3 regions of the Micromonospora sp. NPDC049301 genome follow, and region 3 is predicted to be linked to each of the others. Evidence: riboswitches for the same ligand, from Rfam matches in the RefSeq annotation. Region 3 holds a riboswitch; each other region holds the start of a gene.

Region 1 (7,604 bases), on a different contig from region 3:
CGATGGAGTTCTACCACCGGGTGTTCGGCGGCGAGCTGACGATGAACACCTTCGGCGAGTTCGGCAGCACGGAGCCGGGCCTGACCGACCAGATCATGCACGCGCGGCTGGAGTCCGCCAACGGCTTCACCCTGATGGCGTCGGACACCGCGCCCGGGATGAACCACGTGCCCGGCACCAACATCGCGATCAGCCTCAGCGGCGACAACGCCGACGAGCTGCGCGGATACTGGGAGCAGCTGTCCGGGAGCGGGACGGTGACCATGCCGCTGGAGAAGCAGATGTGGGGCGACGAGTACGGCCAGTGCGTCGACCCGTACGGCATCGACTGGATGGTCAACATCACCCAGCCCCAGGGCTGACCAGCGCGGGGTCGGCCATGGGCCGGTTTGGCCGACGGCGTGGGCGGAAAGAGTGCCGGGCATGAGATGGGCCCGTCGAGCCGTACCCGCCGTCGCCGCCGCCGTCGCCGCGCTCGCCGCGCGGGACCTGATCCAGCGCGACCACGCGCTGCTGCGCAACTTCCCGGTGCTCGGGCGCGCCCGGTACCTGCTGGAGGCGATCGGGCCGGAGCTTCGGCAGTACATCGTGGCCGGCAACAACGAGGAGCGGCCGTTCACCCGGGACCAGCGCCGCTGGGTGTACGCGTCGGCGAAGCAGCAGAACAACTACTTCGGCTTCGGCACCGACAACGACATCGAGTACACGCCCGGCTATCCGATCATCAAGCACCGCACCTTCGGCCGGGCCGTGCCGCCGTCGACGCCGACCGCCGGGCACGACGTGCGGCTGCCCTGCGCGAAGGTGCTCGGCGCGGCCCGGGGGCGGGCCCGCGCGTTCCGGCCGGAGTCGGTGGTCAACATCTCCGGGATGAGCTTCGGCTCGCTCTCCGGCAACGCCGTCGCGGCGCTGAACTGGGGTGCGGCGCTCGCCGGCTGCCTGCAGAACACCGGCGAGGGTGGCCTGTCGCCGTACCACCGCAACGGCGGTGAGCTGGTCTTCCAGCTCGGCACGGCGTACTTCGGCTGCCGCGACGAGCACGGCCGGTTCAGCCTGGACCGGCTGCGCGACCTGGTCGCCAGCGCGCCGGTGAAGGCACTGGAGATCAAGCTGAGCCAGGGCGCCAAGCCCAGCCTCGGCGGGCTGCTGCCCGGCGCGAAGGTGTCCGCCGAGATCGCCGCCACCCGGGGCGTCCCCGCCGGGCGGGACTGCGTGAGCCCGTCCCGGCACGCCGAGTTCTCCGACTGCGACAGTCTGCTCGACTGGGTGGAGCTGCTCGCCGCCGAGACCGGTCTGCCGGTCGGCATCAAGTCCGCGGTCGGCGACCTGGGCTTCTGGCAGGAGTTGGCCAGCCTGATGCGGGACACCGGCCGGGGCGTCGACTTCGTGACGATCGACGGCGGCGAGGGCGGCACCGGCGCCGCGCCGCTGATCTTCACCGACTCGGTGTCGCTCCCGTTCCAGCAGGGCTTCTCCCGGGTGTACAAGGTCTTCGCCGAGCACGACCTGCACGAGCAGGTGGTCTTCGTCGGCGGCGGCAAGCTCGGCCTGCCGGACAACGCCATCGTGGCCTTCGCGCTCGGCTGCGACCTGATCAACGTGGGTCGGGAGGCGATGCTGTCGATCGGCTGCATCCAGGCGCAGAAGTGCCACACCGACACCTGCCCCACCGGGGTGGCGACCCAGAACGCGTGGCTGGCCCGTGGCCTGGACCCGACGCTGAAGTCGGTGCGGGCGGCCAACTACCTGCGGACGCTGCGCCGCGACCTGGTGAAGGTGGCCGAGGCGTGCGGCGTGGAGCACCCCGGCCTGATCGGCACCGACGCCGTGGAGATCCTGGACGGCCGCACCGGCTCCACCCCACTGCGCGAGGTGTACGGCTACCGGCCGGAGTGGGGCCTGCCCTCGCCGGCCGACCGGGCGGAGATCGTCCGGCTGATGGCACCGGAGGCACCGCAGGGCGGCAGCGCCACGCCCTCCCCCACCGCCGTCGGCTGACCGGCGCTCGCGATAACACGTGGAGCGGGCGCGCGGGGCACCGTATCGTGGCGCGGTGCTGATCAGACGCGAGACGCCCGCCGATGTCGACGCCATCCGCGCGGTGCACGCCGCCGCCTTCACCGCGCCGGACGGAGGCGTACCGATCGAGGCGACACTGGTCGACGCGCTGCGCGCCGACGAGGGTTGGCTGCCCGCGTACTCCCTGGTGGCGACCGACCCGGACGGGCAGGTGGTGGGGCACGTGGTGGCCACCCGCGGCCGGGTTGCCGGCGAGCCGGTGGCGCTCGGCCTGGGGCCGCTCGGCGTGCTTCCCGACTGGCAGCGGCGCGGGGTCGGCTCGGCCCTGATGCACGCGGTGCTGGGCGCGGCCGACGCCCGGGAGGAGCCACTGGTGGTGCTGCTCGGCCACCCCGACTACTACCCCCGGTTCGGGTTCCGACCGGCCGTCGAGCTGGGCGTCACCCCGCCGCAGCCATGGGGTCCGCAGTACTTCCAGGCCCGTCCGTTGAGTGCCTGGCGGGAGTCGATCCGGGGTGAGTTCCGGTACGCCGGCCCGTTCGACGACCTGTGAGCACACCGCGCATCCGCCGCCGCCGCGCCACCGACCTTGACGCGTGCGTCGCGGCGCTCGCTGTCGTCCACGAGGTCGACCGGTACCCGCTGAACTGGCCGGCCGACCCGCACCGCTGGTTGCGCGAGCCTCTCCCGGCGCGGGCCTGGGTCGCCCTCGACGCCGATGCCGCGATCGTCGGGCACGTGGCCGTGCACCGGGTGCCCGACCCGCCGGACGGGCCGCTGGCCCGGCCGACGGCCGAGGTTGCCCGCCTATTCGTGTCGCCGGCCGCCCGCGGTCGGGCGCTCGGCGCCGCCCTGCTGGCCCGGGCCGGGAGGTGGGCGAGCGAGCGCGGGACGGACCTGGTGCTCCAGGTGGCCGCCGGCGACACCGCGGCCGCCGCCCTCTACGAGCGCACCGGTTGGCGGTGCACCGGCACCAGCACGGCGGCGTGGACCACCCCGGACGGCAACACCGTGTCGCTGCGCCACTACGCCCTGCGGCCCGACGCCGCACCGCCGGGGCAATAGGCGTTCGCCCAGGTCACTGTGGTGATCGCACGCTCCATGCGAACATATGTACGTGTCGCCCGGGGCCAGCATCCTGCACGCCGACCTGGACGCCTTCTACGCGTCGGTCGAGCAGCGCGACGATCCACGCCTGCGGGGGCGGCCGGTGATCGTCGGCGGCGGCGTGGTGCTCGCGGCCAGCTACGAGGCGAAGGCGCGGGGCGTCCGCAGCGCGATGGGCGGCCAGCAGGCGCGCCGGCTCTGCCCGGACGCGATCGTGGTGCCGCCCCGGATGTCGGCGTACACGGCGGCCAGCCGGGCGGTGTTCGAGATCTTCCGGCAGACCACCCCGCTGGTCGAGGGCCTCTCCATCGACGAGGCGTTCCTGGACGTCGGTGGCCTGCGCCGGCTGGCCGGGCCGCCGGCCGACATCGCCGAGCGGCTGCGCCGGGAGGTGTGGGATCGGGTCCGCCTGCCGATCACCGTGGGCGTGGCCCGGACGAAGTTCCTGGCGAAGGTCGCCAGCGGGGTGGCGAAGCCGGACGGGCTGCTCGTCGTCGCGCCCGACGCCGAGCTGGCGTTTCTGCACCCGCTGCCGGTGGAACGGCTCTGGGGCGTCGGCCCGGTCACCGCCGCGAAGCTGCGGGAACGCCGGATCCGTACGGTCGGCGAGGTGGCCCGGCTCGGCGAGGCGGCGTTGGTGTCGCTGCTCGGCGCCGGCGCGGGCCGGCACCTGCACGCCCTCGCGCACAACCGCGACCCCCGGGCGGTGCAGGTCGGCCGCCGGCGCGGCTCGATGGGCGCGCAGCACGCGCTGAGCCGCACGCCGCACGCGCCGGCGGAGCTGGACGCCGTCCTGGCCGGCCTGGTCGACCGGGTGACCCGGCGGATGCGGGCGGCCGGGCGGTCCGGGCGCACGGTGATGCTGCGGCTGCGCTTCGGCGACTACACCCGGGCCACCCGCTCGCACACCGTCCGCAAGGCGACCGCGGACACCACGCCGCTGCTCGCCGCCGCGCGGGCGCTGCTGCGGGCCGCCCTGCCCGAGATCGACCGGCGGGGCGTCACGCTGATCGGCGTCTCGGTCGGCAACCTGGACGACAACCCGGTGCAGCCGGAGCTGCCGTTCCACCACGATCCGGGTGCCGAGCTGGACGCCGCGGTGGACGCGGTCCGTGACCGGTTCGGATCGGCGGCGCTGACCCGGGCGGTGCTGCTCGGCCGTGATCCGGGCGTCGAGATGCCGCTGCTGCCGGACTGACCGGCACCGGATGGTCTCCGGCCCGGCTGCGCCGGACATCACAACGGGTGCGGGTTTAGCGACCGCCTGAGCGGTCACGTAGTGACGATCAGCCTTACCAGGGGGGACCACCATGTCCGACGACACCAGCAACCGTCCGAGCCGGCGCGAGCAGCGTCCCGGCGACGTGACCGACCCGCTGCTCTGGCAGCTCGCGATCGACGTGCTCAGCGCCCATGAGCCCGACGAGGACGGCGCCTGCACCAACCTGCTCTGCGCCGGCCAGCCGTGGCCGTGCGCGGCCCGCACCTCCGCTGAACAGTCGCTCCGACTGGCCCGTGGTGCGGCCGGCACACCGTCCACAGTCGCGTCAGAGCGGGACGAGGGCGCCACCACACCTGCTGACCGGCCCGCTGAGGGCGTTCCGGCCGCGCGCCGGGCCTGGTCGGCGCTTCCGGAGGCTGCCGCGTCGGCCGCCTGACGCCCGCCCCTTTCCCGACACGTCCGCGGGCGCCCGACCGGAATCCGGTCGAGCGCCCGCGCGTCGTGCGTGCGTCAGAGGGCGAGCCGCTGACCCGGGAAGATCAGACCGGGGTCCGCGCCGACCAGCTGCCGGTTGCGCTCGTACAGGGCCTGCCAACCGCCGCCGACCTGGTGCGCCTGGGCGATCTTCGACAGGGTGTCACCCGGCTTGACCAGGTACGTCCTGCCGTCCGTCGCGGGCGCGGTGCGCCGGTGGTTGCGGGTCGCCGGCTGCTCGCCGCGCGACGACCGCTCCCGCGGCTTGGCAGTCGAGTCGGACTTCGAGGTGGACGTCGACGAGGACTTCGCGGCGGAGCCGCCCGACGAGCCGCCCTTCCTGCCGCAGGTCGGCCAGGCGCCGATGCCCTGCCCGTCGAGCACCTTCTCGGCGATGGCGATCTGCTCGCCGCGGCTGGCCAGGTCGGCGCGGGCGGCGTACTTCTTGCCGCCGTAGCCGGCCCAGGTGCTCTGCGAGAACTGCAACCCGCCGTAGTAGCCGTTGCCGGTGTTGATGTGCCAGTTGCCGCTGGATTCGCACTGGGCGATCGCGTCCCAGTTGACCCCGGCCTGGGCCGGGGCGGCCGGGCCGAAGAGGGCGACGGCGCCGGTGATCGCGCCGACGGCCAGGGTGCCGACGGCGACGCGGCGGGTGGTGACCCGTCGATGACGGGGCGTGTAGTCAGGTGACATGTGTGCTTCCTCCACGCCGGCGAGGTGAGCTGTCGGGTTCGGGCCGAGGAGCCCGGCCGCGCGGTGGCGGCTTCACCCCGAGGTGACGTGCACCGAGGAACGTGTGGGTCCCCCGCTCCTGCCCGGGTGACTGGGTTCCGACGGCCGGGGGCAGGATTTGGCGTTGCCGGTCGCGGTGTCCGCATTGGCGAACCCGACCGACGTTAGGCACGGTCGGTGACGGTCGCCCACCTTTTATGAACTTCTTCACCGGGGCACGCGGGGCGGCTCACGCAGCGGTTGCGGGCGTCGGGAGACTGTGCACTGAGCACGATGGACCGTTTCCGATCGGGTCGGTTCCCGGGCGTCGTGGCGCTCGTCGACAGCGCGCGACGGCCCGGCCGGGCGGGGTCGGCTGAGCGGGCGGCCCGCCGGCCGGAGAAGCCGTCGACTACAGGGTGCGGGCCAGCCGGTCGGCGAGCGCCCGGGTGAACCGGGCCGGGTCGGCCAGCTCGCCGCCCTCGGCGAGCACCGCCAGGCCGTACAGCAGCTCGGCCGTCTCGGTCAGAGCCTCCGAGCCGGCGCTCCGCTCGTGGGCCTTGCGCAGCCCGGCAACCAGCGGGTGACCGGGATTGATCTCCAGGATGCGCTTGGTCGACGGGACCTCGTGCCCCATCGCCCGGTACATCTTCTCCAGGGTCGGGGTGAGGTCGTGCGCGTCGCCGACGACGCAGGCCGGCGAGGTGGTCAACCGCGACGACAGGCGCACCTCCCGGACGCTGTCGGCGAGGGTCGTGCCGAGCCAGTCGACCAGCGCGGCGAACTCCTGTCGCTGCTGCTCGCGCTCGGCCTCGGCCTGCTTCTTCTCCTCGTCGGTGTCGAGGTCGACCTCGCCCTTGGCGATCGAGCGCAGCGGGCGGCCGTCGTACGTGCCGACCCGCTCGACCCACACCTCGTCGACCGGGTCGGTGAGCAGCAGCACCTCGTGGCCCTTGGCCCGGAACGCCTCCAGGTGCGGGGAGTTCTCGATGGTGGCCCGCGAGTCGCCGGTGGCGTACCAGATGTCGCCCTGGCCGTCCTTCATCCGGGAGACGTAGCCGGCCAGGTCGGTGGGCTCGGCCGGGTCGTTGGTGGACGCGACCGACAGGATCTCCAGCAGGGTGTCCCGGTTGTCGGTGTCGTCGATCAACCCCTCCTTGACGACCGCGCCGAACTCGGTCCAGAAGGTGCGGTAGCGCTCGGGGTGATTGGCCTTCAGGTCCTTGACCGTGGCGAGGATCTTCTTCACCAGGCGGCGACGGACGATCTGGATCTGCCGGTCCTGCTGGAGGATCTCCCGGGAGATGTTCAGCGACAGGTCGTGCGCGTCGACGACGCCCTTGACGAAGCGCAGGTAGGTGGGGACCAGCGCTTCGCAGTCGTCCATGATGAACACGCGCTTGACGTAGAGCTGGACGCCACGGCGGCCCTGCGGGGAGAACATGTCCAGCGGGGCGTGGCTGGGCAGGAACAGCAGCGCCTCGTACTCGAAGGTGCCCTCGCCCTTCATGTGCACGACCTCGAGCGGGTCGGCCCAGTCGTGGCTGACGTGCTTGTAGAACTCGTGGTACTCGGTGGCGTCGACCTCGTCGCGGGGCCGGGCCCAGAGCGCCTTCATCGAGTTGAGCGTCTGCTCCTCGCTGGTGGCGTCCGCGCCATCGGCGCCGGGGCGCTCGACGCGCATCCGGATCGGCCAGGCGATGAAGTCGGAGTATCGCTTGACGATCTCCCGGATGGTCCACTCGGCGGTGTAGTCGTGCAGGTTGTCCTCGGTGTCGGCCGGCTTGAGGTGCAGGGTCACCGCGGTGCCCTGCGGTGCCTCGTCGACGGTCTCGATCGAGTACGTGCCCTCGCCGGTGGACTCCCAGCGGGTGCCGCCGCTTTCGCCGGCCTTACGGGTCAGCAGGGTGACCCTGTCGGCGACCATGAACGCGGCGTAGAAACCGACGCCGAACTGACCGATCAGGTCCTGCGAGGCACGGGCGTCGGCGGACTCGCGCAGCTGGCGCAGCAGCTCGGCGGTGCCCGACTTGGCGATCGTGCCGATCAGCCCGACGACCTCGTCGCGGGT
Region 2 (7,604 bases), on a different contig from region 3:
GGACGGTCACGTCCATACCGAGGGTCAGCGGTTCGCCCCCGGTCGGGGCGAAGTCGGCGAACGCCCGCCACTGGCCGGGCCCGGCCAGCGGGGTGGCGACCCGCCAGGTGCCGTCCGGTGCCAGGTCGGGGTGCACGTGCCGGAAACCGGAGAGGTCCCGCCGGGCGACGATGAGGTGCATCCGCTTGTCGTGCGCCACGTCGAACCGGGTCACCGGCCGCCCGTCGGGGCCGCCGATCCGGAAGGCGAACTCGCCGGCCGGGGCGGCGACCGGTTCGAGGGTGTAGCCGCGGTCGGAGACGAGCAGGCCGCCGGGGAGCCGGTCGGCGTCCTCGTCGTGCGCTCCGTGGCCCACCGGACCCGACTGGTGGGCGGCGCCGCCGTCGTGCGAGCTCTCCGCGACCGGGGCGGCGGGACCGGCCACCTGGCCGATCCCGTACGCCGCGCCGAAGACCGCCGCGAGGCCGAGGGCGAATCCGCCCAGTCTGGTCACCGTGTTCACGCCGAGCCTTTCGATCAGGCGTCGACGAGGTCGTAGCCGGCCTCGTCGACGGCGGCCCGGACGACCGCCACGTCCAGCGGCTGGTCGCTGCTGACCGTGACCTGGCCGGTGGACAGGTCGACCTGCACGTCACGTACACCCGCGATGGCGCCGACCTCGGCGCTGACCGAGCTGACGCAGTGCCCGCAGGTCATGCCCTGCACCTGGTACGTCGTGTTGACCATCGAACCGTCTCCCTTCGTGACCTCCGAGCCTATACCCCCCAGGGGTAAATCGGAGGCGGACCTCTGCCCTTGTCCTGTACGGGTACCCGGTGGGGGTATCCGACAGGAAGGGACGTTACCATACCCCCTAGGGGTACGCTATCCTGGTCGGCATGACCGCACCCACTCCGATCCGCGGATACACCGCCAGCAAGGATCAGCTGCTCGCGCGGCTCCGCCGCGTGGAGGGGCAGGTCCGGGGCATCGAGAAGATGGTCGACGAGGACCGCTACTGCATCGACGTGCTGACCCAAATCTCGGCGATCCAGGCCGCGCTGGACAAGGTCGCGCTGGGGCTGCTCGACGGGCACGCCCGGCACTGCATGCACGAGGGCGCGGCCGAGGGCCGGGCCGACGAGATGGCCACCGAGATGATGGCGGCGGTCGGCCGGCTGATGAAGCGCGGCTGAGACCCTCGCCCGGCCCGACCGGGCGGGCCGTCAGTCGGCCTCCGGACCGAGGCGCACCCCGCGCAGCAGTTGGGCGTTGAGCGCCACCACGATGGTGGACGCGGACATCAGCACCGCGGCCAGGGCCGGGCTCAACGCCACCCCGGCCCACGCCAGCACCCCGGCCGCCAGCGGCAGCGCCACCACGTTGTAGCCCGCCGCCCAGGCCAGGTTCTGCCGCATCTTCCGGTACGACGCCCGGGAGAGCCGGACCACGGCGCCGACCCCGCGCGGGTCCGAGGACGCCAGCACCACCCCGGCGGACTCGATCGCCACATCGGTGCCCGCGCCGATCGCGATGCCGACGTCGGCGCGCGCCAACGCCGGCGCGTCGTTCACCCCGTCACCGACCATCGCCACGGTCAACCCCCGCCGCTGAAGCTCGGCCACCCGGCTGTCCTTCTCCGCCGGCAGCACCTCGGCGAAGACCTCGTCGACGCCCTGCCGGAAGCCGAGTTCGGCGGCGACCGCCTCGGCCACCGGGCGGGCGTCACCGGTGATCATGGCGATGGTGCGGACGCCCTCGGCGCGCAGCTCGACGATGGCCTCCCGGGCCTCCGGACGCACCTCGTCGGTCAGTGCGAACGCGCCGAGCACGGTGTCCGGCAGCCGCACCAGGTGCAGCACCGCGGCGCCCCGAGCCGACCACCGCCCGATCGCCGCCTCCAGCTCGCCCGGCAGCGACAGGCTCAGCTCCCGCAGCAGCGCCGGGCCGCCCACCGCGTACGGCGTACCGTCGACGGTGGCCTGCACGCCGCGGCCCGGCAGCGACCGGAACCCGGCGGCCGGGGCCGGGCCGGTGCTCCCGGCTGCCGCCACGATCGCCCGAGCCAGCGGATGCTCGCTGTCCGACTCCACGCCGGCCGCGATCCGCAGCACCTCGTCCCGCCCGACGCCGGACGCCGTCACCAGGTCGGTGACCGCGTGCTCGCCCCGGGTCAGGGTGCCGGTCTTGTCGAACAGCACCGCGTCGACGGTCCGCATCCGCTCCAGCGCCAACCGGTCCTTGACCAGGATCCCGGATCGCGCGGCCAGCGCGGTGGAGAGCGCGACGACCAGCGGAATGGCCAGTCCGAGCGCGTGCGGGCAGGCGATCACCAGGACGGTGACCGCGCGGACCACCGCCTCGTCGGGCTGGCCGACCACGGTCCAGACCAGCACGGTCAGCACGGCCGTGCCGGCGGCCAGGTAGAACAGCGCTGCGGCGAACCGGTCCGCCAGCAGCTGGGCCCGCCCGCCGGAGCGCTGCGCCTGCGCGACCATCCGTTGGATGCCGGCGAGCGCGGTCTGCTCACCCAGCGCCTCGACGCGGACGCGGATCGCCGAGTCGGTGGCGACCGTGCCGGCCACCACCCGCTCCCCTGTCGAGCGGGCGACCGGGCGCGACTCCCCCGTGATCATCGACTCGTCCAGCTCGGCCCCACCGTCGACGATCCGGCCGTCCGCCGGAACCCGGCCACCCGGTCGGACCAGCACCGTGTCGCCGACCCGCAGCTCGGCCACCGGCACCGACTCGACACCCCCGTCCGCCGCCACCCGCTCCGCATCGTCGGGCAGCAACGCGGCCAGCGCCGCGAGCGCACCCCGGGCCTGACCGATGGCCTTCATCTCCTGCCAGTGCCCCAGCAGCATGATGGTGACCAGCGCGGCCAGCTCCCACCAGAAGTCCAGGTCGAAGGCGCCCACGCTGGCGGCCAGTGACGCCGCGTACGCGACGGTGATGGCCATCGCGACCAGCAGCATCATGCCCGGCGCCCGGTCGCGGACCTCGCGGACCGCACCGACCAGGAACGGCCAGCCGCCCCACCAGAACACCACCGAGCCGAGCACCGGCCCGACCCAGGATCGACCCGGGACGTCCGGCCCGGGGCCGAGCCGGTCCAGCACCAGGTGGCTGGTCAGCACCACCGGCACGGTGAGCACCAGGCAGACCCAGAACCGGCGACGGAACATCGCCGGGTCGTGCCCGGCGTGCTTGTCGTGCCCGCCGCGCTGCCCAGACCCGCCGTCGGCGTGTCGCTGATGGCCGTCGGGCCCGGCGTGTCGCTGGTCGCCGCCGGCGCGGTCGGGGTCGTGCGGTGACGGTGCGGGCATGACTCCAACATGCCGGTCCGGAAACGCCCACACGGGCGGTTCGACCACCCGACACTCCGTCACGACCTGCATCCCCCGGTCGGGCTGGTTAGCATTTCCGACGATGGCCCTCCGGATCCCGCTGCGCAGCCGGGCAGAGGTGCCGCCACGCCGTGGCGTCGCCTCCCGCCGCACGGGCTGGTCTCTCACCGTCCGTGATCACGCAGTCGCCATCCAGCGATCCGGCACGCTCGTCGCCGCATTCCCGCGGCGGCGGTGAACCGACAGGCCCGCCGGCACGTACCTCGCACCGGATCGTTGGGAGTCTCGCATTGGGTTCCGACCACAGCCGTTCCGCTCCGTCCGCCCCGCCCCGGGTGCGACGGATCCTCATCGCGACCGTGGTGCCTCTCTTCGTCGTGACCGTGCTCGCCGCGGTGGTGCTCTGGCCGCGTGACGGGTCACCGCAGACCGACGGCGGCGCGAACGTGCCGCGCCACCACGGCACGGTGACCCGGGTGGTGACCGAGCCGTGCCCACCGGCGGCGCCGAGCCCCGAGGGCACACCGAGCGCCGGGGACGGGCCGTGCGGCACGGTGGACGTCCGAATGAACGACGGGCCGGCCTCCGGCCAGCAGGTCCAGACGCCGGTGCCCGCCGGCCCCGGTGCACCCCGCGTCGAGGTCGGCGACGAGGTCATCCTGGTCCAGCTGACCGATCCGACCGATCCCGCCGCCAGCAGCTGGAACATCGCCGAACACCAGCGCGCCGCACCGCTGCTGTGGCTGGCGGTGATCTTCGCGGCCGCGATCGTCGCGTTCGGCCGTTGGCGGGGCCTGGCCGCCCTGGCCGGGTTGGCCGCCAGCTTCGCCATCCTGCTCACCTTCGTGCTGCCCGGCATCGGGGCGGGCCGGTCCCCGCTGCTGGTGGCGGTGGTCGGCGCCGCGCTGATCATGTTCGTGGTGCTCTACCTGACGCACGGGGTCACCGCGCAGACCTCGGTGGCGGTGCTCGGCACCCTCGGCAGCCTGGTGCTCACCGGCGTGCTCGCCACCATCGCCACCGCCGCCACCCACCTCACGGGCTTCGGCAGCGAGGACGCCACCACCCTGTCGATGTTCCAGGCCGACGTGGACCTGCACGGCCTGCTGCTCGCCGGGATCATCATCGGCTCGCTCGGTGTGCTCGACGACGTGACGGTCACCCAGGCGGCCACCGTGACCGAGCTGGCCAACGCCAACCCCGGGCTGAGCCGGCTGCAGCTCTACCGGGCGGCGACCCGGGTCGGCCGGGCGCACATCGCCTCCACCGTCAACACCATCGTGCTGGCGTACGCGGGCGCCTCGTTGCCGCTGCTGCTCCTGCTCACCGCCGACTCGCGGCCGATCGGGCAGATCCTGACCAGCGAGTTCCTCGCGCAGGAGATCGTCCGCAGCGCGGTGGCGACGCTCGGTCTGATCGCCGCCGTACCGCTGACCACCGGGCTGGCCGCGATGGTGACCGCAGCCGGCCGGCAGGGCCCCGCGCACGCCGAGGACGCGCCCGCCCCGCGACCCCAGCCCGACCGGGCCGAGGCACTGGCCGCCCTGATTTCCCCGCGCACGGATCGACACGACCCCACATCGCCCGACCCGGCGCGGACCACCCCCTCGTCCACCGCCACCGACCGGTGGCCAGAGCCGAACAGGAGCACGGATACGGCATGGTGACACTCCTCAGCGTGACCAGGTGGGGCGTCCGCCCTGAGAACCACGTCACTGGTCACTCAGCGCCATGGCGAAATGACACTTTTAGTCGGCATCCGGGCGTAGCTCAGCCGGTGGACTCTCGGGTAACCTCGCTGCCGGTTACCGCCGAAGGCGCGAAGCAGCGTCTGCGGTACCACCGCCCAATCGCCAACCGGCGAGCCGGGAACCCAGGTACGTGGGGTGAATCCGCGACAGCGGTAGGGGCCACTTCCGCCCCGAACCCGTCAGCTAACCCGGTCGGCGGTCGACGGAAGGGAACATTGTGACGGCACCCCTACGCCGCTGGTTGACACCCGTGGTGGCCGTGATCGCCGCACTGACCGTGCTCGCCGGACCCCTCCCGGCACAGGCCGCCCCGACGACCCCCACACCGTCCGGGCACGAGGAGGACGGCGAGCCCAAGCTGCTCAACGACGTCATCGAGAAGACCAACCGCGACTACTCCGCCGCCAAGTCCAGGCTGGACAAGTCCAAGAAGAAGCAGCTGCAGCTGGCGCTGGAGGTCGACCGGGCCAAGGCCGACCTGGACGCACTCGCCCCACAGGTCGGGCAGATCGCCGCCCAGTCGTACCGCACCGGCCGGATCGGCCCGATGGCGATGCTGCTGGAGAGTGACGCCCCCGACTCGTTCGTCCAGCGCGCCGCCGCGCTCGACGAGATGAACATGGTCAACGAGAAGAAGCTCGCCGAGGTCAACGCGGTGAAGGCTCGCGCCGAGCAGGCCAAGCTTGCCCTCGACGCGGAGGTCCGCGAGCAGCAGAAGCAGACCGCCCTGATGGCGAAGGAGAAGCGCGACGCGGACAAGGCGCTCGCGCTGGTCGGTGGGAAGGGCTTCACCGGTGGGCTGGTGTCGGCCACCTCGCCGGTCGCCCGGCTCGGCCCCGGACGGACCGCCGACGGTGACTGGAAGTCCGAGTCGTGCAGTGAGGATGACCCGACCACCTCGGGCTGCGTCACCCCGCGCACCCTGCACGCGTACAAGGAGGTCAAGCGAGCCGGCTTCAACCGGTTCGTCGGCTGCTACCGCTCCGGCGGCCCGTGGGAGCACCCGAAGGGCCGCGCCTGTGACTGGTCGTTGCAGAAGAGCGGCTTCAGCCCGTGGCACAACGAGGACACCCGGACGTACGGCAACAACGTCGCCGCGTTCCTCATCCGCAACGCCGACCGGCTCGGCATCTACTACGTGATCTGGAACCGGCAGATCTGGTTCCCGGCGACCGGCTGGAAGTCGTACAGCGGGCCGTCGAACCACACCGACCACGTGCACATGTCGCTGCTCTGACCTGCGTGCTCCGCGTCGAGGGCCGTTCCGCGTCAGGCGGGACGGCCCTCGCCGTGTGTCAGGTGGCGGGCGCGACCGGGATGCTGGCGCCGGCCGCGCCGGCGACCGTCGCGGCCGGCACGGCGGCCACCGGACGCACGGCTCCGGCGGCGAGCCGGTACGACACCCCCACCACCGCGCACCGCCCCTGCGCCACCGCAGCGGCCAGCACGGGAGACTGTCCGAGCAGCGTCTCGACGGTCTGTGCGATGTGGATGTCGACGATGCCGTCGATGTCGTCGACCCCCTCGGCCTCGGCACGGCGCAGGCTCGGCAGCACGGCGTCGACGACGGCGCGGAGGTGCCCCAGGGGCTGGGCGCCGGTGGTGACCGCCTCGCGGGTCGCCTGCACCGCGCCGCACGAGTCGTGACCGAGCACCACCACCAGCGGGGTGCCCAGCACGGTCACCGCGTACTCCACGCTGCCCAGCACCTCGGGGCCTGCGGTGTGCCCGGCGGTGCGGACCACGAACAGGTCACCCAGCCCACGGTCGAAGATGATCTCAGCGGCCAACCGGGAGTCGGAGCAGCCGACGATCACCGCGAACGGGTGCTGCCCGTCCGCCACCGCGGCCCGGTGCCCGGCATCCTGGTTGGGGTGGCGCGGGGCGCCGCTGACGAAGCGGCGGTTGCCGGCAGCCAGTTCGGCGTACGCCTGGGCCGGATCGGCCGGCACCGGGTCCGTGGTCCGCTGCGGACCCGGCTGCCCGCCGGGTGTACCGGGATTGCTCATCCCGCACCTCGTCTCCACGCTTTTGACCTGCTCAACCGGCTCTTCACGGGGGCCGGCGACGAGCGCTGGCTCGGGCTCCACGGTCACACGCACCACAAGATGCGTCAAGATATGCGTGATATAGATTTCATACGTTGGCCCCGGGCGGTCATCGGGCGGAGCCCCGAGGGCAGGGTCGACAACGGGAGAGGCGGTCCCACGATGGCGAGCACGGCGACGGCGGCTGGCGGTACCGGCGGCCGGAACTGGACGTTCCTCACCAACCACGGGCATGTCCTGCTGGCCATCGCCCGCGACCCCACCGCGCGCCTGCGCGACGTGGCGGCCGAGGTCGGCGTGACCGAGCGGGCCGCGCAGGCGATCGTCGCCGACCTGGAGGCCGGTGGCTACCTGCACCGCACCCGGGTCGGGCGGCGCAACGAGTACACCCTCAACCCGGCCGGCCATTTCCGGCACCCCGCCGAGGCCGACCGCCAGGTCGGCGATCTGCTCGCGCTCTTCGCCGAGACACCCGC
Region 3 (7,604 bases):
CGCGCTGGAGAACGTGCTGCTCCTGCAGGCCTGGGATCCCCGGCCGGGCTGGTTCTACAGCATCAACACGGTGAGCTGGTCGCTGTCCTGCGAGTTCTTCTTCTACCTCTGCCTGCCGCTGGCACTGCCGCTGCTGCGGCGGGCCCGGCCGGCGCTGCTCTGGACGCTGGTCGTCGCCCTGCCGCTGCTGATCCTCGCGCTCTGGCCGGCCCAGCACCTGGTGCCGGAGGCCAGCCGCTGGTGGTTCACCCAGATCTTTCCGCCGGTGCGGTCGCTGGAGTTCTGGTTGGGCGCGGTGGCGGCCGAGTTGATGTTGCGGGGCCGGTGGCGTGGCCCCGGGCTCACCGCGGCCAGCGTCATCTTCGTGGCCACCTGGATCGCCGCCGCACAGTGGATCCGCGCCGAGCTGTGGACGACCCTGCTCGCGGTGGCGTACCTGCTGGTGATCACCGCTGCGGCGGACGCTGACGTGCGGGGCCGGCCCTCGCCGTGGCGATCCCGCCCGTTGGTCTGGCTCGGTGAGGTCTCGTTCGCCTTCTACCTGGTGCACGTGCTGGTGATGACGACGGTCCTTCGCTGGACCGGCGACTGGGGGACCGGTTTCGGCGGCTGGCGCGGGCCGGCGGTGGTTGTCGGCTTCCTGCTGGTCAACCTGGTCCTCGCCGGGCTGCTGCACCGGTTCGTCGAGACCCCGATGATGCGCCGGCTCGCTCCACGCCGCCCGACCCGGCCGGCGATCATCCCCCGACAGCGCACCGGCGACGCCGAGGCCCGCGGCGGTGCGGCCCGCGGCGGTGCGGCCCACAGCGTCGAGGCCCGCGGCGTCGAATCGGGCGGCGTCGGGGCGCGCAGGGCCGGCCAGGTCGGCGAGCGATCGACGTACGCCGACTCGCGCTGACACCGTCCACCCTGGTCAGCGGCGTCGACGCGGTCGGCGCGGCGCGGGTCGACACGCCCGGCTGCGATGCGGTCGGTCGATCTCGGCGGTAGCGTGGGACCGTGCTTCCGGTCGCGCTCACCTGTCCGCTGTGGTGGGTGGCGCGCTGGGCGACACGAGTGCTGACCAGTCTCGCCGTCGTCGCCGCCCTGGCGCTCGGCGCCGGCCAGGCCCCGGCCTCGGCCGCCTGGCCGGAGGCACCGGCCGCCGCGCCGGCGGCGTACACCCCCGGGCCGCTCGCGTCGTCGTATCGGTCCGCCTCCGCGGACGCTGCCGAGCGGGCGACCGCCGAGAGCCCCGCCGCGCAATGGTCGGCCGACCCGCGGGCGGTCCCGCCGGGCGGGCTGAGCGTCCCCGCCGCTCCGACCGATGCGACCCCGGTGCGCGACGCCGGATCAGACCCGCTGCCCCGCACCGACGGCCGCGCCAGCCAGGCTCCCCGGGCCCCACCCGGGCGCTGAGCCCACCGGGACGAGCGTCCCGCCCACCCGCGCCTGTCGACCCGTCAGCTCCCCGCACCGCCGACCCGTGGCCCCGCCGCGACCGTCGGCCCCCATCGCACAGCTCTCTTCCCGAGGTGCCGACCATGGAGACCGTCGTCTTCTACCAGTTCCTGACCGAAGTGCCCCAGGCCGCCGCCATCTGGTCGGCTCTGTTCCTGCTGGCGCTGACCGTGCTCGCCGTGCTGGTCGCCCGCCCGGAGCGGGACCAGGCGGCGGTCGACCCGATCCCGGCGGCGCCCACCGCCCGGGAGGCGGCCAGAGCCGACGCCGCCGACCTGCGCCGGTACGCCGAGGAGGTGGCCGTCGCCGCGGCGGGCGCCGCGCAGACCGCCCGCCGACGGCGCGCCGACTGGTTGGTTGCTCAGGAGCAGGTGGAGCAGGCGTGGGCCCGGTACGACGAGGCGGACACCGCCGCCCGTCGGTTCGCCGGCGCCGGGGCGCTGCCCACCCCGCGTACCCCACGCACCCCCGCCGAGTACGCCGGCCGGGAGCGCTACCTGCACCGCACGGCGATGGCGGCGCACTGGCGCGGCGAGCTGTCCATGCGGCAGCTCGGCGAGGTGTTCGCGCATCGGCACGGCTGGGATCCCCGGCGGCACCCGGTCGAGCAGGAGGTGCTGCTCAGTCGGGCGGTCCGGGACGCGCGGCTGGCCGACTACCGGGCTGCCGCCGGTTTGGAGCGCTCGGCCTGGCGCGACGCGGAACTGTCCGCCGAGTCGGCCCGTGCCCTCGCGGCAGAGGCGTACGCGGCGGCGGCCCGGCTGCGGCCGAACCCGGTGCCGGCTCCCCGTGCGGTGACGGCGACGTCCCGTCCGGCGACCGCGACGCGGTGGAGTCCGGCCCGGGTGGGTTGACTTGGGTGAGCCCCGTCACATCTGCCGGAAATCGGGCGCTCGGCGCGATCGGCCGAATTTTTCCCACGAATGCGGTGCTTTTGTCGACGGCCTGTCCGGTTGTCGCCCGCCAGTGCCGCCGTAACCGGTTGTCCCATCGAGTCACGTCAGTGGCAATACGCGCAGAAATTGCCGCGCGATTTCAGGTTTACGCAGGTGAACCTGGCTTGGCAGGGCTTGAACCGACCAGTAGTGTCGTCCCGTCTGGTGCGGTAATCGATCGCAAGAGGCGACGCCGCGCCGACCCGCTCAATCGTGATCAACGAACCGGGGACCCATCAGTAAGTCCGGGGTGAATCCGCGAGCCACGGCCCGCGGTAGGGCGATCTTCCCGCCCGAATCCGTCAGCTAACCCGGTAGGCGGCGTCGGAAGGAGTTCCATCCTCGTGCAGCACCTCTCCACCCCTCGGTTGTTCCTTCGCCTCCACGGCGCCGCGGTGCCCCCGCTCATCCGTCGGGTGAGCTGACCCCCCGGGTCACCGCCTCTCCCGCCCGGCCACGCCGGGCAGCCCCCTGAGCGGTTCACCATTCGCGGACCACGGTCCGCGCGCTGGCGCCTGCCCGGATAACGGTCCGGCCCGGTGTGCCGCTCTCCCCCCCCATCCGTGGAGAACCCCATGAAGCACACCCTGAAGCGTCAGCTCCGTCGTCTCGCCACCGAGCGCCCTTACCAGATCGTCGCCGCCTCCGCCGCGGCCCTCGCGCTCGCGACCACCACCGGCGCCCTGATCGCCGGCGCTGACGAGGCCCCGGCCAGTCAGCACACCGCGACCACGGTCGCCGAGATGCGCAGCGACACCGTCGCATCGCGCGGCGAGGCCCGCGTCGTGCCCCCCTCGGCCAGCGCCTCGCCGAGCACCGCCGCCCCGACGGCCAGTGCCGCGTCGCCCGCCGCCAAGGCGAGCAGCAACCCCGATCTCACCCGTAAGCCGGCACCGCCGAAGCCGCCCGCGACCAAGGTGCTCGACTACGACTACCAGGCGCAGAACACGTACTTCAACTGTGGACCGGCAGCCACCCGCAACGCGCTCAGCGCCACCGGCATCGACCGCACCCAGGACGAGCTGGGCGTCGAGCTGGGCACCACCGAGATGGGCACCAACTCGGCCCTGGACACCACCCGGGTGCTCAACGCCGAGGTGAAGGGCTCCCCGTACCGGACCCGGATGTTCGCCGGCACGCCCAGCCCGGCCCAGATGGACCGGCTCCAGGCCGACGTGGTCGCGGCGATCACCGCCGGCCGCGGGGTGGTGGCCAACGTCGTCGGCGACGCCACCGACACCGATGGTGGCTGGCACTCCTACGGCGGCGGGCACTACATCGCCGTGGTGGGCTACAAGGACAACGGCCGGACCGTGCGGATCGCCGACTCGGCGAACGCCGCCGACCCGGCGTACTGGATCACCACGATCGACCTGGCGAACTGGATCGCCACTCGGGGCTACTCCGCCTGACCCGGGCGCAGCCCGCCGCGGGCGCCGTTCCCCACGAGGGGCCGGCGCCCGCGGCGTTTTCGTGCGGTCAGTAGCCGATGAAGCCGTACAGCGCGAGGTGGTTCGACTTCGTCCCGCTGACCGTGTGGTCGATGCTGGACGGTTGCACGCTGCCCGTTCCCGGTCCAGGTCGCGCACTCTACAGTGGACCTTCCTGCGTCGGGCGTGGCGTGGATGACGACTCTCGTACCGGGCCGTGAACCGTGGGAGACTGCGGCCGTGGTGGATGAATCGGGTGGTCACGCCGGTCGTAGGCCGGTCTTGCTGCTGCTGCACGGCATGGGGGCGACCGGCGACGTGTGGTTGCCCTGGGCGCCGCACCTTGAGCAGCGCTGGCCCGGGCGGTGGCTGGCACCGGATCTCGCCGGCCACGGTTGGGCGCCGCCGCTGCCGTCGTACTCCTTTGCGGGCTTCGCCCAGCGGATCGCGCAGGCCCTCGCCCCCGACGACCGGCTCGTCGTGCTCGGGCACTCGCTGGGTGGGGTGGTCGGCCTGGCGCTGGCCGCCCGCGACGCCGGGATCCCGGTGGACGCGGTGGTCGGGCTGGGCATCAAGGCGCTCTGGTCACCCGCGGAGCTGACCCGTGCCGCCGAGGTCGCCGCCCGCCCGGTGAGCTGGTTCGCCAGCCGCACCGAGGCGGCTCGTCGCTACCTGCGCGTCTCCGGACTGGCCGGCCTGGTTCCACCCGACCACGCGGTCGTGGACGCCGGGCTGCGCCAGGTCGACGGCCGGTGGCGCCTCGCCATGGACCCCACCGCCTTCGCCGTCGGCGAGCCCGACCTGGCCGCGCTGTTGGCGGCGACCGACGTGCCGGTGGTGCTGGCGCGCGGGGAAAACGACCCGATGGTCACCGACGAGCAGCTCAAGGAGTACGGCGTACCGGTCGCCACGCTGCCCGGTCTCGGGCACAACGCGCACGTGGAGGACCCGGCGGCGGTGCTGGCGCTGCTCGACCCGTACCGCTAGACCGGCGTGGGTGCGGCGAGCGCCTGCGTCGGCGCCAGCTCCCGGCGGGCGGCGGTCAGGAACGCGTCGGCGTACGACTCGGCCGGGAAGTCACCCAGGTAGTGACGCCGGGTGGCCCAGCGCGACTCGGCCAGCGGGTCGGTGTCCAGCAGCCCGGTCAGCACCTCGTCGACGTTCGACATGTCGCGGCGCAGCACGTAGCCCGCCCCGGCCAGGGGGAAGTGCTCCACGAACCGCACGCCCTCGTCGCCCATGTCGGTGACCGCGTACGGCTTGCCGGAGTAGAGGTAGTCCGAGATCACTCCGGACACGTCGGAGACCAGCGCGTCGGACCGGTTGACGCACTCGGTCAGGCTCAGCTCCCGGGCCGCCGCGCCGGTGACGTGCTGCCGGCCGGTGCGGGCCCGGTCGGCGACCAGCAGCTCGGTCAACCGGCCCAGCTGCCGGGCCGAGGCCGGGTTCTGCGCGGTGTACGGGTGGGCGCGCAGGATCACCGTCGCGCCGCGCTCCAGCAGCCGCCGCAGCAGCTCCTCGGCGACCGGCAGCGAGCAGTAGTCGGCGTCGGCGTGGTGACCGGTCCAGGTCGGGGTGTAGAGCACGGTCGGGTACGCCAGGCCGCGTACCGGCTCCGGGCGCACCTCGATCGACTCGACCTGCGGCCGGCCCACCACCACGAACTTCTCCGCCGGGATCTGCACCCCGGCTCGGGCGTACCGGTCGATCGCCGCCGGGCCGGCCACGAAGATCCGGTCGAAGATCCCGGACACCGGGTTGGCGCTGGGCGCCTTGTCGCTGTCGCCGTGGTGCAGCTGCACGTGGGTGAGCTGGGTGAACCGGATGCAGTGGCTGTTCTTCGCACCGTGGTTGACGTAGAACGCCGCTCGCAGGCTCGGCACCAGCGCCTCGTCCAACGCCCGCAGCGTGGGGCAGTAGACCACCGGTGCGCTGGTGGCGGCGGCGATCGGCGCCAGGAACTCCGGCTCCCGCAGCACGACCATGAACGGCCGGCCGATCCGCTCCAGGTACGGCAGCCACATGGTGACCTGGTACTCCGAGCCGGGCGGCGCGGAGAAGTAGAGCAGGAACTCCGGCTGGTGCCGGCGCAGCGCCCGGGCGACCGCCCCGCCGCCGGCACCCGGCCGGAACCGGCGCCGGGCCAGGTCCAGAGCGACCACCCCGGCCCCGACGCCGACCAGCAGGCTGGCGACCAGCGCCACGGCGGCGGGCAGGGCCAGCGCGGCGGCCACGGTCACCGCGGCGAGCAGCCCGAGCAGGGCGGTGCCGAGCTGGTCGGCGATCAGCGGCGTCCAGGACCGCACCGGCAGGTTGGCCACCCGGATCTCCAGGTTGCCGGCGGTCCGCAGCGGCCCCACCAGCAGCACCAGCCCCAGCAGGACCAGCGCGGTGGCGACCAGCGCCGGGTCGAGCCCGTCGTCCAGCCGCCGGGAGTAGCCGACCAGCACGGCGGCGGCGATCAGCGCCGTCTCGGCGACGAGGTCAGCGCCGGGCCGGATCCGCTGCTCGGCGGCCGCCGCGGCCAGCGCGGCGACGGCCAGCGCCAGCCCCCATCCGGTGGCGCCGGTCAGCGCCACCACGACGAAGGCCAGCACAGCCAGGCCGGTGCTCAGGCACCGGGCGGCCAGCTTCTGGACCAGATCACCACGCATGTCGCTCCGTTCGCCGCCGTCCGGGTTCCGCCGCCGTCGGCGTCAGTTCGCGGAGGCCGCAGCGGCCGGGGAGCCGACCCGGTCCGGCCCGGCCTGGGCCGGCACGGTGGGGGAGGGCCCGTCGCCGGGCGCCCGGCGTACGTCGATCACCTGGCCGGTCAGGTCGGAGATCAGCACGTCCAGCGAGGACTGGGCGACGGCCTCCGCGGCGAGCAGGGTGTGCTCCGGCTCCTCGCCGAAGGCCCGCGTCCGCATCGGGGTGGCGGTGCGCTCCGGGTTGATGCAGTTGACCCGTACGCCGACGTCGGCCCACTCGTCGGCCAGCGCCTGGGTGAGGTTGACCAGCGCGGCCTTGGTGGCCGAGTAGAGCGCGTAGCGGGCCCGCCCCCGGGTGTAGGAGCTGGAGGTGTAGAGCAGCAGCTGGCCCTTGGTCTGCTGGAGGTACGGCAGGGACTGCCGGGCGATGGTCACCGGGCCGACGAAGTTGACCTGGAGCAGCCGGTCCATCGTCTCCTCGTCCATCTCGGCGAGGGCGCCCTTCTCCAGGATCCCGGCGGTGACCACCACGTGGTCGATCCGGCCGGTGGCCTCGAAGGCGGTCTTCAGCGCGGCCTCGACGTCCTCGGCCCGCTCCACGTGCGTGCCGGTGGTGGAGCGGCTGAACGGGAAGACCTGGGCGCCGAGGCGCCGGGCCAGCTCGGTCAGCTCGTGGCCGATGCCGTAGCTGCCGCCGAACACCACGATGGTGCGGCCGGTCAGCTCCTCGGTGTAGCTGCGGTGGTCGGTCAGCCGGGGCGCCTGCGCGGCGGCGAGCTGGAAGAGTTTGTCCGCCAGGTGCACGTCGACCGGGTGGGTGACCTTGATGTTCTCGTCCGAGCCGTCGATCACCTTGATCGGGGTGCCCGGCAGGTAGCGCAGCACGACGCCGCAGTCGTCGGTGGCGGCGAAGTCCGGGTCACCCTCGGCGATCCGGTACGCCTCGCGGATGGTGGGGGAGCGGAACGCCTGCGGGGTCTGCCCGCGGCGCAGCCGGGAGCGCACCGGGATGTCGGTGATGCAGTCGTTCTCGTCCACCTGGATGATCGTGTCGGCGGACGGGATGGCCACGTCCACGGCGGCGTAGGTCCAGAGGGCGTTGACGCACT

Evidence for each region. A riboswitch is a leader RNA that binds a small molecule or an ion and turns the genes downstream of it on or off. The one in region 3 is predicted to bind cyclic di-AMP.
Region 1: linked by a shared signal. The riboswitch ahead of AB0K07_RS28965 (transglycosylase family protein) and the one ahead of AB0K07_RS08765 (C39 family peptidase) in region 3 are both predicted to bind cyclic di-AMP.
Region 2: linked by a shared signal. The riboswitch ahead of AB0K07_RS03680 (hypothetical protein) and the one ahead of AB0K07_RS08765 (C39 family peptidase) in region 3 are both predicted to bind cyclic di-AMP.

Annotation. Positions count from the first base shown of each region.
Region 1 covers NZ_JBFAQO010000015.1:37,803-45,406, reverse strand. The annotation lists gene AB0K07_RS28995 (VOC family protein) at 1-362, shown strand, start outside; gene AB0K07_RS28990 (FMN-binding glutamate synthase family protein) at 424-1,998, shown strand; gene AB0K07_RS28985 (N-acetyltransferase) at 2,054-2,572, shown strand; gene AB0K07_RS28980 (GNAT family N-acetyltransferase) at 2,569-3,084, shown strand; gene dinB (DNA polymerase IV) at 3,137-4,324, shown strand; gene AB0K07_RS28970 (hypothetical protein) at 4,437-4,784, shown strand; gene AB0K07_RS28965 (transglycosylase family protein) at 4,859-5,515, opposite strand; cyclic di-AMP (ydaO/yuaA leader) riboswitch at 5,516-5,688, opposite strand; gene htpG (molecular chaperone HtpG) at 5,946-7,604, opposite strand, start outside.
Region 2 covers NZ_JBFAQO010000001.1:772,656-780,259, reverse strand. The annotation lists gene AB0K07_RS03705 (hypothetical protein) at 1-502, opposite strand, end outside; gene AB0K07_RS03700 (copper ion binding protein) at 517-726, opposite strand; gene AB0K07_RS03695 (metal-sensitive transcriptional regulator) at 879-1,175, shown strand; gene AB0K07_RS03690 (heavy metal translocating P-type ATPase) at 1,206-3,167, opposite strand; gene AB0K07_RS03685 (YibE/F family protein) at 3,620-4,996, shown strand; cyclic di-AMP (ydaO/yuaA leader) riboswitch at 5,163-5,293, shown strand; gene AB0K07_RS03680 (hypothetical protein) at 5,298-6,317, shown strand; gene AB0K07_RS03675 (carbonic anhydrase) at 6,376-7,089, opposite strand; gene AB0K07_RS03670 (helix-turn-helix domain-containing protein) at 7,291-7,604, shown strand, end outside.
Region 3 covers NZ_JBFAQO010000002.1:557,663-565,266, forward strand. The annotation lists gene AB0K07_RS08750 (acyltransferase) at 1-898, shown strand, start outside; gene AB0K07_RS08755 (hypothetical protein) at 1,000-1,398, shown strand; gene AB0K07_RS08760 (hypothetical protein) at 1,524-2,294, shown strand; cyclic di-AMP (ydaO/yuaA leader) riboswitch at 2,570-2,711, shown strand; gene AB0K07_RS08765 (C39 family peptidase) at 2,951-3,787, shown strand; gene AB0K07_RS08770 (alpha/beta fold hydrolase) at 4,046-4,792, shown strand; gene AB0K07_RS08775 (CDP-glycerol glycerophosphotransferase family protein) at 4,789-6,459, opposite strand; gene AB0K07_RS08780 (bifunctional cytidylyltransferase/SDR family oxidoreductase) at 6,502-7,604, opposite strand, start outside.